Regions from separate parts of the Neorhizobium sp. BT27B genome, predicted to be linked through region 2. Evidence: predicted binding sites of a transcription regulator. Region 2 holds the regulator's gene; each other region holds the start of a gene.
The links. Region 2 encodes LexA, which represses DNA repair genes until DNA is damaged. Its sites were predicted from a motif close to TGTTCNNNNTGTGTTCNG; they were not measured.
Positions count from the first base shown of each region.

Region 1: the regulator LexA is predicted to act here: its motif matches at 2,160-2,177, upstream of AAIH70_RS28365 (ImuA family protein).
Region 3: the regulator LexA is predicted to act here: its motif matches at 1,404-1,421, upstream of AAIH70_RS22615 (ImuA family protein).
Region 4: the regulator LexA is predicted to act here: its motif matches at 1,862-1,879, upstream of AAIH70_RS01830 (DNA polymerase IV).

Region 1 covers NZ_JBCIYT010000017.1:4,951-8,709, forward strand. Annotated here, with positions in the region: gene AAIH70_RS28345 (hypothetical protein) at 257-460, shown strand; gene AAIH70_RS28350 (hypothetical protein) at 585-923, shown strand; gene AAIH70_RS28355 (hypothetical protein) at 974-1,177, opposite strand; gene AAIH70_RS28360 (hypothetical protein) at 1,174-1,428, opposite strand; gene AAIH70_RS28365 (ImuA family protein) at 1,410-2,141, opposite strand; gene AAIH70_RS28370 (trypsin-like peptidase domain-containing protein) at 2,512-3,168, shown strand; gene AAIH70_RS28375 (hypothetical protein) at 3,432-3,740, shown strand; gene AAIH70_RS28380 (hypothetical protein) at 3,737-3,759, shown strand, end outside.
Region 2 covers NZ_JBCIYT010000001.1:47,886-51,644, reverse strand. Annotated here, with positions in the region: gene AAIH70_RS00240 (ComEC/Rec2 family competence protein) at 1-1,725, shown strand, start outside; gene lexA (transcriptional repressor LexA) at 1,706-2,425, opposite strand; gene AAIH70_RS00230 (VOC family protein) at 2,598-3,476, shown strand; gene kdsA (3-deoxy-8-phosphooctulonate synthase) at 3,479-3,759, shown strand, end outside.
Region 3 covers NZ_JBCIYT010000009.1:100,327-104,085, reverse strand. Annotated here, with positions in the region: gene AAIH70_RS22630 (HpcH/HpaI aldolase/citrate lyase family protein) at 1-621, shown strand, start outside; gene AAIH70_RS22625 (DUF1737 domain-containing protein) at 618-824, shown strand; gene AAIH70_RS22620 (metallopeptidase family protein) at 829-1,272, opposite strand; gene AAIH70_RS22615 (ImuA family protein) at 1,444-2,397, shown strand; gene AAIH70_RS22610 (Y-family DNA polymerase) at 2,288-3,759, shown strand, end outside.
Region 4 covers NZ_JBCIYT010000001.1:337,785-341,543, reverse strand. Annotated here, with positions in the region: gene AAIH70_RS01835 (L,D-transpeptidase family protein) at 1-426, opposite strand, end outside; gene AAIH70_RS01830 (DNA polymerase IV) at 557-1,858, opposite strand; gene AAIH70_RS01825 (hypothetical protein) at 1,976-2,632, opposite strand; gene AAIH70_RS01820 (DUF3572 domain-containing protein) at 2,645-2,950, opposite strand; gene AAIH70_RS01815 (response regulator) at 3,113-3,484, shown strand; gene AAIH70_RS01810 (PleD family two-component system response regulator) at 3,503-3,759, shown strand, end outside.

The DNA of each region.
Region 1 (3,759 bases), on a different contig from region 2:
ATCTGGAGCTAATGCGCTCCGACCTTACCGAATTCATGCGCTTTCGCTTCATGTCAGCCTCCAGCAATACACGCAGCATTGTGCTTTCGCAGTCTGAATTCAACTCTAAGACACCTATATCGTTAAGCGGTAAGGTTAGCGCGAAAGCATATCCAGCATGTGCCAGCTGCCACCACCATGTTGCGGGATTTTTTCGCGTTCAGGTCTGTCGAGATATCAAGGGCCGGTTTATCTGTGGAAAAACAGGAGGACAGACTTGAACGATAACAGTCCAGTCGACGTTTCAAAGCCTACGCCGAAACGTAAACCACCAATCTGGCCTTTGGTTGCGGTGCTGATCCTCGTCATCGCCGGCATATTGGTCCACCGAGAACTGACATTGATGTTTGACGACCTGCAGCGAACAGGCCGAGACTTCATCCAGCTATTCGAGTGGTTGTTGTCGCTGGTAGATGGCTAAGCTGCTACGCGAAGCGGCGCAATCAGGCACACCTCGCTTTCAATCCTCCCGCTATATCGATTGGAACTAATCAAGTTTCGTCTTGTTGGACATTCGCATCAACAAAAAACAAGAGGAACACCCAATGATCAAGATTCTCACAGTCGCCGCGCTCTCTCTCGGCCTTGCAACGTCCGCAATGGCTCAGTCATCTGGCGGCTCTTCCGGCACAGGGGGCGACAATGGTGGAGGCTCTGGTAGTTCCAGCGGCGCAAGCGGTTCCAACTCCGGCTCGACTGGCACTGGTGGCGGTAACAATGGCGGTTCGTCGACCGGCGCGTCCGGTGGCAAGGCTAGCGACTCGCCGGGTAGCTCGCAGTCGAACTGCGGCGCGCCCGGCGGTACTCAGGGCGCAGCTCAGTCCGGCACGACTTCTTCCGGCGCCACAAATCCCGGTGCAGGCGCCGCCGGCACAAAGTGCTGACACCCAATAAGTAACGAAGCGCCTCCTGCCCGCCGGCAGGGGGCGCTTTTTCATTTCAAGCTATCCGCAAGCTCTGCCGACTCGTTACGCACGGTTCCGCGTTTGTATGGATAGTGCTCATAACACCACCATTTCGGTTCATCGTGCCCATGGCGGAATCCCCAGCCACCCCACTTGCCGCAGCCCTCGGTGCTGCAATAATGAAGATACGGCCCGGCGCCGTCCAATTGGGCTGTACGGCTTTCGTCGCTCATTTACCTGCCTCGATGAGTATGTTGGCTTTCAACAGACAAGGGAACCGAGCTTCGCATTGATCGGTTCCGCGGCGGTCGCAGCCGATGGCCATTATGCGGCGAAGTTCGACGAATTCCGTTTCGGCCCCAAGCCTTTTGACCAACTGTTTGCGATCGTAGACGCCATGGCGGTCGCACCGGTGGCAAACCATTTCGATCTTGTCACCGCGGAAGTCGCGCAATTTGGGAAGGCTCAAAGTGCTGCCCTCCATGGGTCTTCTCGTTCTTCGATAGATGTCATGTGGCCTGTTGCGTTGCACGCGTTTACCTCAACGTCAAAACTCTCAGCTGCGCGAACACGCATGAGCTCTAGAAACCAGCGGGGCCGACCAATGCCGGGAACGGGTAAGGGTTCAGAAGGAAGGGGTGACACCCGCCATCTCGTCATAGAGGCGGTCGGGCTTCCAAAGTCTGTGGCTTCTTGCTGGCGCCGCCACCGACGAATGATAAGCCCGGTCGCTCCAGACTGCTCTGCTGCGAGTTGGAAGCGTCGGCTGGCTACCATTGGCAGGCGCACCAGTTCAGCGACAACAACTGCCACGCCGCGATACCGGAGGCCTTCCTCGGCGCATTCGATCACGCCTTCCTCGTCTTTGGATTCGACGAAAATCACACGGTCCATGCTGAGGCCGACCTGCACCAAGGATGGCGCGAAAAGGTCGGCACGAGCGAGGCACCACAGGACCGGGCCGGGTATCCGCGCCGCTATTCCTGCCGTGAACAGCGCCGACACTGCGCCGGACACCACGTCGGTTCCGCCGCCCGCAATCTCATGCGTCGCTCCGATCGCCAATCCGCCGCCAGGCAACCGGCTATCAATCTCGGGGACTCCGAAAGGGACCGTTTTGCGTTGACGCACAGCTCCGCCGGCGATCTGGTCGATGCGCTCTTGTAGGTCTGCGATGACGGTGCGGTTCGTATTCATGATCTCACAATAGGCTTTTGTTCCTATTATGTTCTCATTCGCGAGGGAGTCAATCGGCCTGTGGTTGGCAACATCATAGCTGATTGAAACTGCTAATTTATATGTGCAGGGCCGGCTGTGGAAACGCGGTGGATAACCCATCCTGCGTTGTCGATATGTTCTGAAACAGTCGAGAGCGCTCTAAACGCACAAAGCCCCGCGCATGTCGGTACGCGGGGCAATGGCGCTGCCAGCTGACGCATCGTCAAGATCAACCGGCGCGTAGAAAGAACATTGAGTGCTGATGATTGTTCCCATGCACGCCGCGAGTTGACACAAGAATTTGCGACCGCCAGCGTCCGGCCACCATCACCACACAAAGGAGGCCGTCATGACCAGATTCAGACGCATTGCGTTCGCATCCTTCGCTGTCGCACTCAGCGGCGTCGCCTACTTTGCCGCCCCAACGGTTGCGGCCTACACAGAAAAGCTCACCGCCGCGCCGGTTACAGCTGCGGCGACCGTCAAAGTCGTCACAAAGACCGGCCACGGTTCGGGCGTGCACATTGGCACAGGATTTGTTCTGACTGCTGCGCACGTCGCCCGCGACGTGAAGTCGGTGCAATTGGTGACGAAGGATGGTCAGTCACGCCAAGCCGACGTCCTGTGGATCAACAATGAATACGACATCGCGCTGCTGCGCACGTCGCCCGCGATGTTGCCTGCCGCTCACCTGGACTGCGGTCGTATGGATGTCGGGGCGGTCATCGAGGCCATGGGCAATCCTCTGGTCGTCGACTTCGTATCGGCCTACGGCAATATTGCCGGCGACCCTCGGACGCAAGGTCCTTGGAAGTTGGTCTACATCACGGACATCACGACCGTGAAGGGTATGAGCGGTGGCCCGGTATTCTCGTCATCTGGCGATGTCGTCGGCATCACCGTCGGTCTGCTGTCTGACGCTACCGGCCTAATCCCGATCGGCGTGCGATTTGGCTTCGTCGTGCCGTCGTCCGATGTCTGTGCGCTGTTGGGGCGAGTGTCTTGAGGGCGCTTTTCGGGGTTCGCCTTCATGCTGGCGAGCCGGAATTGCCCACCAAACTTCGAGCTTACACAGGCAGTTTGCTATCCAAAAACGCAGGTGGCGAAGCACTCAACAACTACACCGATCATGCGCTGGCTCGCTGGTACGGGGTGTCGTTCAAACTCAGGTGGTTTGCCGGCCTTTGGATATTCGGGAGCACCACCTACCCATCTGAGCGCGGACCACTTCCGCGATAACCAACACACCATCACATAGAGGAGACTTCCATGTCCGTCCCGATCGTCGTCGATATCGGCGCCGCAATGCAGACCCTTGAGGCCAATCCGGATCTCGCGCGTAAAATGAACGAGCTCGTGCTCGGTCCGGTGATTGTTGAGCAACTAGCTGCGCGCGAGGCGCTGATCAACACGCTGGGTGAGGCACTGGCCTTATCGCTCGACAATATGCAGGCGGCATCCGACCTGTTCGAGGACGGCCAGAACGAAGACGCATGGGAATACGTCTCATCCGCCCAGCTGGCCACGAAGAAGGCCGTCGCCGAATTCCGGGAGTTTGCAGGGATAGCTGGGTCATGACTAGCATGATTGAGCGTGT
Region 2 (3,759 bases):
CGGCGAGCGATTTCCGATGAAACGACCGAGGCTTTGCGCGTGTCGGGCCTTGCCCATATCGTTGCCATATCCGGTCTGAACATGGCGCTGGCGGCGGGCATCTTTTTTATCGGCATGCGCAGTCTGCTTGCGCTTCTGCCAGGATTTGCCCAGGCCTTTCCGGTGAAGAAACTGGCCGCGGCCGCGGCGCTGTTGATGGCAACCGGCTATTACCTGACTTCGGGCTTCGGTGTATCGGCAGAGCGCGCCTACATCATGATGGCGATCATGCTGGCCGCCGTGTTTTTCGATCGCCCATCGATCAGCCTGCGCAATGTGGCGTTGGCGGCGCTTGTCGTTCTTGTCGTCTCACCCTCGGAGATATTGGGGCCGAGTTTTCAGATGTCTTTTGCGGCAACGGTGGCGCTGGTCGCAGGTTATTCTGCATGGAGCAGGCGCGGGGCGGCGCAAGACGGCGAAACGCCATGGCGACCCGCGGCACTCAAGCCCGTTCTGGCGATCGGGCATCTGGCCGGCGGGGTTTTCGCCACATCGCTGATCGGCGGTCTGTCGACGGCTATCTTTTCCATCGACCATTTTCACCGGATATCGACCTATGGACTGGCGGCGAACCTGGCCGCCATGCCGTTGGTCTCCTTCATCGTCATGCCCTTCGGCCTGATCGGTATGCTGTTGATGCCATTTGGCCTCGACGGCTTTTTCCTGAAGGTGATGGGCGTCGGGCTGGAGGGCGTTATCGTTGTCGCCAAGATGGTTGCGACCTGGGGAGGTGATGTTGCCATCGGGCGCCAACCGTCGTGGTTTCTGCCCGTCGCCACAGCCGGTTTTCTGATGCTGACCTTGCTGCGCACACGCCTTCATCTGCTGGGTTTGCCGCTTCTGGCACTGGCCATCTTTCTGTCATGGCGGGTGGCGCATGATCCGCCGCCGGATTTTCTGGTTTCCGAAGATGGAAGCCTTGCCGCCTTGCTGGGCAATAAGCAGGTCGCGACCAATCGCGCGCGTCCGCCCGGTTTCATTTATTCGCAGTGGCGCCACGCATTGTCATTGCCCCAGCCTGCGGCGCCGACATTGCTGGACACGCCATCGCCGAAAAACGGTACAACGACATCGGCAGAGGTTGCGGTGCTGCTGCCGAATGGAGCGGCCGTTCCAAAAACTGCGGATGGATTGAGGTCAGTCTCGACGAGCATGGGAGGAGAGCAGCAGGCCACCGCACTGCGAGAGGCCAACGCACCGAAAGAACGAGCGACATCACGACGACCGCCCCTCACGCCCGAAGAAGTATTTCAAGCGCGGCAGGCGATGCAAAAGGCTCTGCGCGAAAGTGTATTGGATACATTCGTCTGCGCAGGCCGGTCATGGTGTGTCGCAAGAACAACCAGCGGCCCGGCGGTCGCTGTGGTGGAAGATGCCCGCTTTGCCGGGCCTGCCTGCGATGTCGCGCAAATGGTTGTTGCGGCACGTGCCCGTTTTGATCGCTGTCGTTCGGGCGCATTGATGATCAACGGCGAGGCGTTACGCAGAACAGGAGCATTGGAAATCCGCTTCAACGGAAATTCTGATCCCAAACAATGGTCGATCGCCGCCGCCATGGTCGGCGCCGATCGCTCCTGGACGCGTCACCGCGACTATGACTGGCGGCGCAATCTTTTTGATCCGACACTGCCGGAGCCGCTGCGCTTTTTGAGCGGCAAGGCAGGTATCAGTGGTAACGGCGAATGAGGCCGACGAGCTTGCCCTGCACCTTGACGCGTTCCTGCGGGAAAATGCGGGTCTCATAGGCCGGGTTGGCCGCTTCGAGCGCGATCGATGCGCCCTTGCGGCGGAAACGCTTGAGCGTCGCTTCCTCGTCGTCGACCAGCGCCACGATGATATCGCCCGGCATTGCCGTGCTGCCGTTGCGGATGATGACCGTATCGCCATCCAGAATGCCGGCCTCGATCATCGAATCACCACGCACTTCCAGTGCATAATGCTCACCGCTGCCCAGCATTTCCGGTGGCACGGCAATTTCATGCGTCGTGTTCTGGATCGCCGAGATCGGCACGCCGGCCGCAATGCGGCCCATGACCGGCACGGTTGTTGCGGGCATACTGTCATTGGCAACAGGCGGCGGTGTCACCTGACGCACGGGCTGCGTCTTGCCGAGGCTGCCTTCGATGACGCTCGGTGCAAACGGTTTGCGCGGCTGCAGGCTTGCATTGTAGGCGTCCGGCAGCTTGATGACTTCCAGTGCGCGGGCACGGTTCGGCAAACGGCGGATGAAACCGCGTTCTTCAAGCGCAGTGATCAGGCGATGGATGCCTGATTTGGATGCCAGATCCAGCGCATCCTTCATCTCGTCGAACGATGGAGGGACGCCGGATTCCTTCATTCGTTCGTGAATGAACAGAAGCAGTTCCTGCTGTTTGCGCGTGAGCATGGCGGGTCCTCAAAGGTGAAACAAATCCAGAACGGACACTATATGTTCCATGTGTGTTCTGCAAGTGGCGAAAAATGGTAGTTGCGCGGAACGAACAGTGCTGCGGCTGGTCTTGATCGTGCAGCCGGAAAGATCGATCACTAAGACAATCAACGCTTGGAAATGGGCTGCCATGTTCACGATCGATCATCTCGTCCTGCCGACCATGTCGCTTGATGGCGCCCGCCGCCGATTGAAAGCACTGGGCTTCACCGTGGCTGCAGATGCCGCCCATCCCTTCGGGACGGGAAATGCCTGTGTTTTCATGGGTGACGGTACTTATCTCGAGCCGCTTTCCATAGTGGATCAGGCTGCCTATGATCAGGCATTCGCCGATGGAAACGTGTTTGTCCGGCAGGATGGTGAGTTTCGCACTCCTGCAGGTGAGGAGGGACTGTCCGCCATGGCGCTGGCAACCGACGATGCGCAGGCGGATGATGCCCGGTTTGTCGAGGCCGGGGTCTCTGCCGGCAAGATGCTGGAATTTTCGAGATTTGCCAAATTGCCGGACGGGACCGAAAAACTGGCCCGTTTTCGGCTGGCCTTTGCGGCGCGGAGTGACGCTGATTCTTTCGGCGTCTTCACATGCCAGCGGCTCGATCCCCTGCCGGCAGATCGATCGGCGCTGGAACGTCATGAAAATGGTGTCGCGGCTTTGTCCCAGGTTGTTCTGCTGGCGGGGAATACGCAGGAAGACGTCGAGCGGATTGGGACCGTGCTTGATGCAAGCGCTGAAAAATTCGATTTCGGTGATCACAGGTTTGCCGCAAGCAATGCGGTTTTAAGGCTCGTTGACGCCAAAACCTTTGCCGACACGTTTTCTTCCGCAGGCGATGCGGCGTCATTGTCGCGAACCGGTCTTGGCCGTGCCGCGGTGATATTCCGTGTTCCCGATCTTGCCGTGACACGGGCGGTGCTTGCTGCTAATGACGTCGCATTCATGGATAAGGGCAGTCGCATCGTGGTTGCCCCGGCGCCCGGACAGGGTGCCGTATTTGCTTTCGAGGAGTGATCATGGCTGTCAGCGCCAAGGCCGAAGTAACCGTCGGCGAGGGGGCCAAGCAGGTCCTTTTTTCCAACAGCAAGAAACTCTCCCTGATTGCCGGCCCCTGCCAGATGGAAAGCCGCGATCATGCCTTCATGATCGCCGGCACTCTGTCTGAGCTTTGCGGCAAGCTCGGCATCGGCCTGGTGTACAAATCCTCCTTCGACAAGGCGAACCGCACCTCGATCGCCGGCAAACGCGGCATCGGGCTTGATACCGCGATGGAGATCTTTGCCGATCTCAAGAAGGA
Region 3 (3,759 bases), on a different contig from region 2:
GCTCCTGATGCTGTCGCGCTGCCCAAGGTGGACGATGCCGCATCCATCGCATGGCTTGAAGAGCGCCTTTTAGGCCTATCATCGCAAGTACGGATCTGGGCGATGATGGAAACCGCGCGCGGTATTGCCAATGCGGTCGATATCGCCCGCACGGCACGGGATGCCGGAAGCAGGCTCGATTGTTTTGTGATCGGTCTCAACGATCTTCGCAAGGATACCGGCGTTCCGGCCCGGCCAGGACGCACGTATCTCGTGCCCTGGATGATGCAGGTGGTGCTGGCTGCACGCGCCTATGGTCTGGATGTGATCGATAGCGTCTTCAACGATTTTCGAGATCATGCTGCGTTCGATGAGGAATGTATCCAGGGCCGCGACATGGGGTTTGACGGCAAGATGCTGATCCACCCGCTCCAGATCGAAACCGCCAATCGCGCTTTTGGGCCCTCATGTGAAGCGGTGGAGGAGGCGCAGGCGATCATTGCCAGCTTTGCCCGGCCCGAGGCCCAAAATTTCAATGTCATCACCATGAATGGCCGCATGGTTGAACGCCTGCATCTGATGCAGGCGGAAAAACTGGTCGCACAAGCAAACCGCATCGCAGAGCGAAGGAAAAACGCATGAAGCTTTACCGTCTTCTCACCGGGCCGGATGACGCCGCATTTTGTCACAGAGTGACGTTGGCCCTGAACAAGGGCTGGGAACTGGCAGGTTCTCCGGCCTATGCCTTTAATGCCAAGACCGGCGAAATGCAGTGCGCCCAGCCTGTTACCAAGACGGTAGAGGGCAAGGATTACCATCCCGACATGAAGCTCGGCGAACAGTAAGTCCTTATCGTTCGGCAGAAGCGGCGGCGTCTGCGCTTTCCTCGATGCGCTCCATGTCGTCGTCGCTGAGGCCGAAATGATGGCCGATTTCGTGGATCAGCACATGGGTGATAATATCGCCCAGTGTTTCCTCGTTTTCCGCCCAGTAATCCAGGATCGGGCGGCGATAGAGCCTGATCCGGTTCGGCAGCTCACCTGTCTCGACGGTGAAACGCTCCGAAATGCCGCGTCCTTCGAAAAGGCCGAGCAGATCGAAGGGCGTTTCCAAAGCCATGTCTTCAAAAACGTCGTCATCGGGAAAATCCTCGATTTCGATCGTCAGGTTGCTTGTCAGTGCTCGGAATTCTGCAGGCAAGACACCATAGGCTTCGATCGCAAGCGATTCAAAGGCACTGATGGTGGGCGCATGGCGATCACGCCAATCGTCGGTCTGGTCGATACGGGCCATGGGTACTCCTTATGGCCATGCATATATGCTTTTTGAGAAAATTTTTCGAGTGCGGATTCAATGCTCAGCGCAATCGTAATGGGAATCATTTCACATTGCGGTTGACTCCTCAAGCCAGCTCTGGAATCCATAAGAACATAAAGTGAACATATCTGGACGGGAGCTGACGTCATGGCTGGGAAAGCTATGGCGCAGGAGGCAGTCTTTGCCCTGCGTGAAACCATTGCCCGTATGGAGGGCAAAAATATCCGGGCGTTCGATACTTCGGGCGACAGGGCTGAAGAGATCGTTAGCACGCAGGAAAAGCGGGAGCGGCTTCCGTTTGAGGTTGATGCTCTCGATCAGGTGCTCGATGGCGGTTTGCCTTTGGATGGGCTGACTGAAATCCGCACCGGGGCCATGAAGGATGCCGGTGCGGCCAGCGGTTTTACATTGGCCATTGCAGCGCTTGTGCAAAATGAGCGTAACGGCATTTCGGTCGGCCAAGGCGTGGGAAATGGACTGCCGATCCTCTGGATCGCTGACCGTCTCGCCGTTCTGGAAGCCGGCATGCCCTATGCGCTGGGTCTGATGGATTTTGGAATTTCACCACAGACCTTTCTGCATGCGCGGCCTCGCAAGCTTGAGGATGCGCTGTGGCTGGCGGAAGCGGCGGCGGCAAGCGGCGCTTTTGCCGTGACGATTTTGGAAGTGAGCGGCAATCTTCGGCATTTCGGCCTCACCGAAAGCCGCAGGTTGAGCCTTCGCGCCAAAACAGCAGGGCGTCCCCTGCTGATCTTGCGGCAGGCCGGAGAGGAAGAGGCAAGCAGCGCCACTTTCCGTTTTCTGGTCGAAACTGCACCGGCAGCAAACCGGTATCTCGCCGATGGAACCATGCTTGGCGGCAGCATCGGGCATTCCGTCTTTCGTCTCACCCTGGAAAGGAGCCGCAACCCGACTCCATTCTCTCTGCTTCTGGAATGGAATTCCCATGACCGCCGCCTCTCAATTGTTCACACCCCAGCAAAATCTGTCCTTGCGAACGGGACAGCAGCGTATTCTGGCTCTGACCTTTCCAAGATTGTCGATCGATCGGGTGCTGCGGCGGCAATGGGGACACGGCTGGCGTTCGAGCGGGCGTCCTGAAACGGGACCAGTCGTTTGTGTCGCTTTTGCCGACAACACCTTGCGTCTTGTCGGCTGCGATGAAGAGGCGGGCCGGCTGGGCCTTCGGCTCGGGCAGGGGCTGGCCGAAGCACGGGCCATTTGCCCCAATGTGATTGTCATCGACGAAGATCAGGCCGCCGATCACCGGCTCCTCGAAGGCATTGCCGATTGGTGCGACCGTTATACGCCTCTGGTGGCGCTGGAAGGACGCAACGGCCTTTTTCTGGACATTACCGGCTGCGCTCATCTCATGGGTGGCGAAGCCGCCTTGCTGGAAGACATTCTCAATCGCCTTTCCCAGATGGGATTGGAAGTGCGTGGCGCGATTTCTTCGTCTCCGGGCCTGTCATGGGCGGTGTGCCATTATGGCGACAATCGTGTCGTCAGAGATGAAAATCGCGAGGAAGCGCTGGCGCCGCTTCCGGTGGCCGCGCTGCGGCTTGGTCCGAATACGGTTGCGGCTTTACAGAAACTCGGGCTGAAACGTGTTGCCGATCTCATGCGGACGCCACGGGCGCCCCTTGTGCGGCGTTTTGGCGCAGAGGTTATGCTGCGGCTCGATCAGGCCTGCGGCGACGATGAGGAGCCCATCTCTCCACGTCGGCCGGTTGCCAGCCTGTCGGCCGAACGCCGTCTCGCCGATCCGATCAAGTCGGAAGATGACATTCTTTTTGTCACACGGCAGATCGCGCAATGCCTGCTTTCCGGGTTTGAAGCGCGGGGTGCCGGTGGGCGGCTGTTCGAACTGGTGCTGTTTCGCATCGATGGGCAGGTGTCGCGCATTTCGGCTGGTGCCTCACGCCCCTTGCGAGATGCGGACAGGATTACTGCATTGTTCACGGAAAGGCTCGCCTCCTTGCAGAGCCATCTCGATATCGGTTTCGGTTACGAGATCCTGCGTCTCAACGTGCTGCATCATGAGCCATTCGAGAGTGTGCAATCCGACCTGGCTGCCACGGATCGCAGACATTTGTCGCTCTCCACGTTCGTGGATCAGGTGGCGGCTCGGCTTGGGCCGGATTGCCTGCAGACATATCAGTTGCGTGAAAGCCATATCCCCGAGAGAGCGGAGATTTTCGTACCCGCCATAGAGGCTTTGCCGCTCGGCAAACAGATGCCCGAGACCCCTGCGGTTCTTTCGCGTAGTGAACGGCCTCTCCGTCTTTTCCGGGTGCCGGAGCCTCTGGAAAGCTTTGCCGCCGAAATCCCCGATGGGCCGCCGACGCGTTTTCGCTGGCGCCGCCTCACTCACCAGGTGGCGCGGGCGGAAGGCCCTGAGCGACTAAGCCCCGAATGGTGGCTGGATGACGAAGAGGCGGCGACACGGGATTATTTTCGACT
Region 4 (3,759 bases), 290 kb from region 2:
CTGCGCATCGGTAATGATCACATGCACGCCACGCTCGGTCTGGCCGTATAGCGATTGCGCAAAGGCGGCCGGCAGGCGCACGCAGCCATGCGAGGCCGGGTAATTCGGCACGCTGCTGGATTCGTGCAGCGCGATGCCGGACCATGTCAGGCGTTGCATCCACGGCATCGGCGCATTCGAATAGATGTTGGACTCGTGGTATTTTTTCTTGTCGAGGATCGAAAAGATCCCCGTCGGCGTGTCATGGCCTTCCTTGCCGGTGGAGACCTTCGAGGTCGAAACCACCGTGTCGCCATCATAGACAGCCAGTGACTGCTTGTCCTTGGAAACGATGATCTGCAGGGTCCGGGCGTTTTCGGCGGCGGCAGTGCCGGCCATGACGCAGGTGGACATCAATGCAAGGCCGAAGGCCGCAAGCCGGTACATGGAAACCTCATACGCAATACAGGCTCACAGTCTATCGTCACATGCTTAATAAAGGTTTGACCGGCGCGCGCAGAATTGTCGTTTCGCAACACGAATGTCTCACATTGCAGTGACGGCAAGCGTGACAGGTTCAGCGTTTGCGGTCTTTTCCGCCGAACGTGTAGCCGGTCTCGACCGCGCTCTTGCCAAATTTGTCGCGCAGCTTGTCGATGGCCGCTTCCGCCTGCGCCCGCCGGGTTGCCTGCTGGTCCACGAGGTCAGGCGGGTCAGCGCGGGAGGAGCCTTCGAGGTCGGTCACGCCGATGCCGAGCAGGCGAAACTTTGTGCCGTCCGTCTCCCGCTCCAACAATTGCAGGCCGGTGCGAAAGATCCGGTCGGCCAGCTGGGTCGGGTCTTCCAGACGGCGATTGCGTGTGCGGCTCTTGAAGTCCGACGTCTTCATTTTCAGCACAACCGTATGCCCGGCAATGTCGTGTTTCTTCAGCCGGGTAGAGACCTTTTCCGAGAGTTCGCGCAGGATCGGCACCAGTTGGTCATGGCTGGAAATGTCATCGAAAAAGGTGGTCTCCGCCGAAACGCTTTTGGCTGCCTCGTTGAGATGCACGGTACGGTCGTCGATGCCGCGCGACAGCCGAAAAAGCCGCTGCCCCATTACGCCATAACGGCGCATCAGGTCACCCTCCGCCATCGCCTGCAATTGCCCGATGGTGCGTATGCCGTCGGCCTCCAGCGAGGCATTGAATGCCTTGCCGACACCCCAGATCGTGGTGACGGGGCGGGGCGCCAGGAAACTCAATGCCTCGGCCTTGCCGATCACCGAAAAGCCGCGCGGTTTCTGCAGGTCGGAAGCGACCTTGGCGAGAAACTTGCAGTAGGAAAGCCCGACCGAAATGGAAATGCCAAGTTCGCTTTCCACCCGTTTGGCGAAGCGGGCAAGCGTGCGGGCCGGCGGGTCGCGGTGCAGCCGTTCGGTGCCGGCCAGTTCGAGAAAGGCCTCATCGATGGAGAGCGGCTGCACCAGCGGCGTCAGGTCCTGCATCATCGATCGCATCTGCCGGCCGACGGTCACGTATTTTTCCATATTGGGCCTGATCACCACTGCATCCGGGCAGGCTTCAAGCGCCTTGAACATCGGCATGGCGGAGCGCACGCCGCTGATACGGGCAATGTAACAGGCGGTGGATACGACGCCGCGCTTGCCGCCGCCGATAATCACCGGCTTGTCGGCAAGGCTGGGGTCGTCGCGTTTTTCGATACTGGCGTAAAAGGCGTCGCAATCGATATGGGCCAGCGTCAGGCCATAGAGTTCCTTGTGTCGCAACAGGCGAGGACTACCGCAGGCACGACAGCGGGTACGGCCCTCCGGCTGTTCCGTCAGGCAGTCTCTACAAAATGACCCGGGTTTCTCTGTGGTATCGTGCTCGGCTGCCATCTTCGGAACAAATGTTGAACAAATTCACATTAGGCCGTAAGATCGCAACTCTCAAGCAGGAAGGGCGTGGGCATGCACAACTTCCAGACCGGATTTTTGAGGCAAGCAAGGCGCGCTTCAGCGCGGTTGCCAATGGCCTCGGATCAGTTCTTCGGCATGCCGCCAGTCGCGGGCGCGAACGATATCGTCCTGCGGTTTCGGCGCCATCAGGCGCAGTGGCGTGTCCGGCATCAACTGAATGAGCAGGCTGTCCGGCATATGCTCGCGCACGGAATGCAGATTGTAGGCCATGTCGTCTATGAAGGTGGTGGGCAGAATTCGCTCGGCATTCAGGCGCCGCATGATCGGCCCCTTGGGTTCTTCGCTGGCGATCATCGGAAAAGCAAGGCCGAGCCTGTCGAGAAGGCGGCGCCGCTGTTCGCTATAACAGGGCGGCATGGCGGTCAGGAACACCACGTCGGCATCGGCGGAAAGTGCCTCCAGCGTCCGGGCAACGTCTTCGAACGGCAGCTGCCAGGTTTCCTGCGCCTCGAAGAAGGCGTGGATCAGCCGTTTCACCTCGGCCGCATCGATCTCCAGACCGCTCTCGCGGGCGAGGATGTTTCCGGTCAGCTTGAAGGAGCGCGGCAGAAACTCGTAGCCTTCGGCGCTCAGGAAATCGACGAACGGGTCCGTGAAATGCAGGACGACGTCATCGACATCGCAGACCACCAGCGGGCGGTCGGTGACGCAAACATGCGTGATGTCGAGAATGCTATCTGCCGCCGTCGTCATGTCACGTCCGTCTCAATCCATCACCGGGCCGGAATAGTGATGCCAAGCGGCGACCACGCTTTCCGGTCTAGTATTTGTGGTTTCGCAAAAGGCCATCAGCGATGGCTCATGCGCCATGACGAAATCCAGCATGCCGGCGAGAAAGCCCGGATCGTTGATCGCCTGACGCAGTTGTGGCGCCTGTATGCCGGAAAGCGCCAGGAAGCGGCTCATCATATCCGGCTCGCTCGCAAGCCAGCCCAGCAGGGTGACAGCGGTTTCTTCCGGGTCGACGGCTGCCGCTTTGTCTTTCTGTCGCGGCTCAAGCGGTCCTTGCATGCTCGTAAGTTACCTTTTCTTCAAACAAATTACTCTAGACTGAAACGAACAAGAGTTTTTGGAATCGGTCGTGGGGTGAACTTATATCTTCGCGATGTCGTTACAAGGCCGGAACCGGCCGTTCCCGGCCAAGTTTCCGTGCGCAATGAGGATCGTTCATAAATGGTCAAGCAGGTCATGATCGTCGAAGACAATGAGCTGAACATGAAGCTCTTTCGCGACCTCATCGAGGCTTCCGGCTATGCGACTATCCAGACTCGCAATGGCATGGAAGCGCTTGATCTGGCCCGCAAACATCGCCCGGACCTCATTCTCATGGATATCCAGTTGCCGGAAGTCTCCGGTCTGGAAGTGACCAAGTGGCTGAAGGAAGACGACGAGCTGCACGTCATCCCGGTCATTGCCGTCACGGCTTTTGCCATGAAGGGTGATGAGGAACGGATTCGACAAGGCGGCTGCGAGGCCTATGTATCGAAGCCTATCTCGGTTCCAAAATTCATTGAAACCATCAAGACTTATCTGGGCGACGCCTAAAGTTCGGGAAAACTGGCCATGACGGCGCGCATCCTTGTTGTCGACGATATCCCTGCAAACGTGAAGTTGCTGGAAGCACGGCTTCTGGCGGAATATTTCGACGTTTTGACAGCCGAGGATGGCCCGAAGGCGCTTTCCATTGTCGACAGCACCAATGTCGATCTCATTCTGCTCGACATCATGATGCCCGGCATGAGCGGTTTTGAAGTGTGCGAGCGCCTGAAGGCAAACCCGCGCACCTCCCATATTCCTGTGGTCATGGTGACGGCACTCGA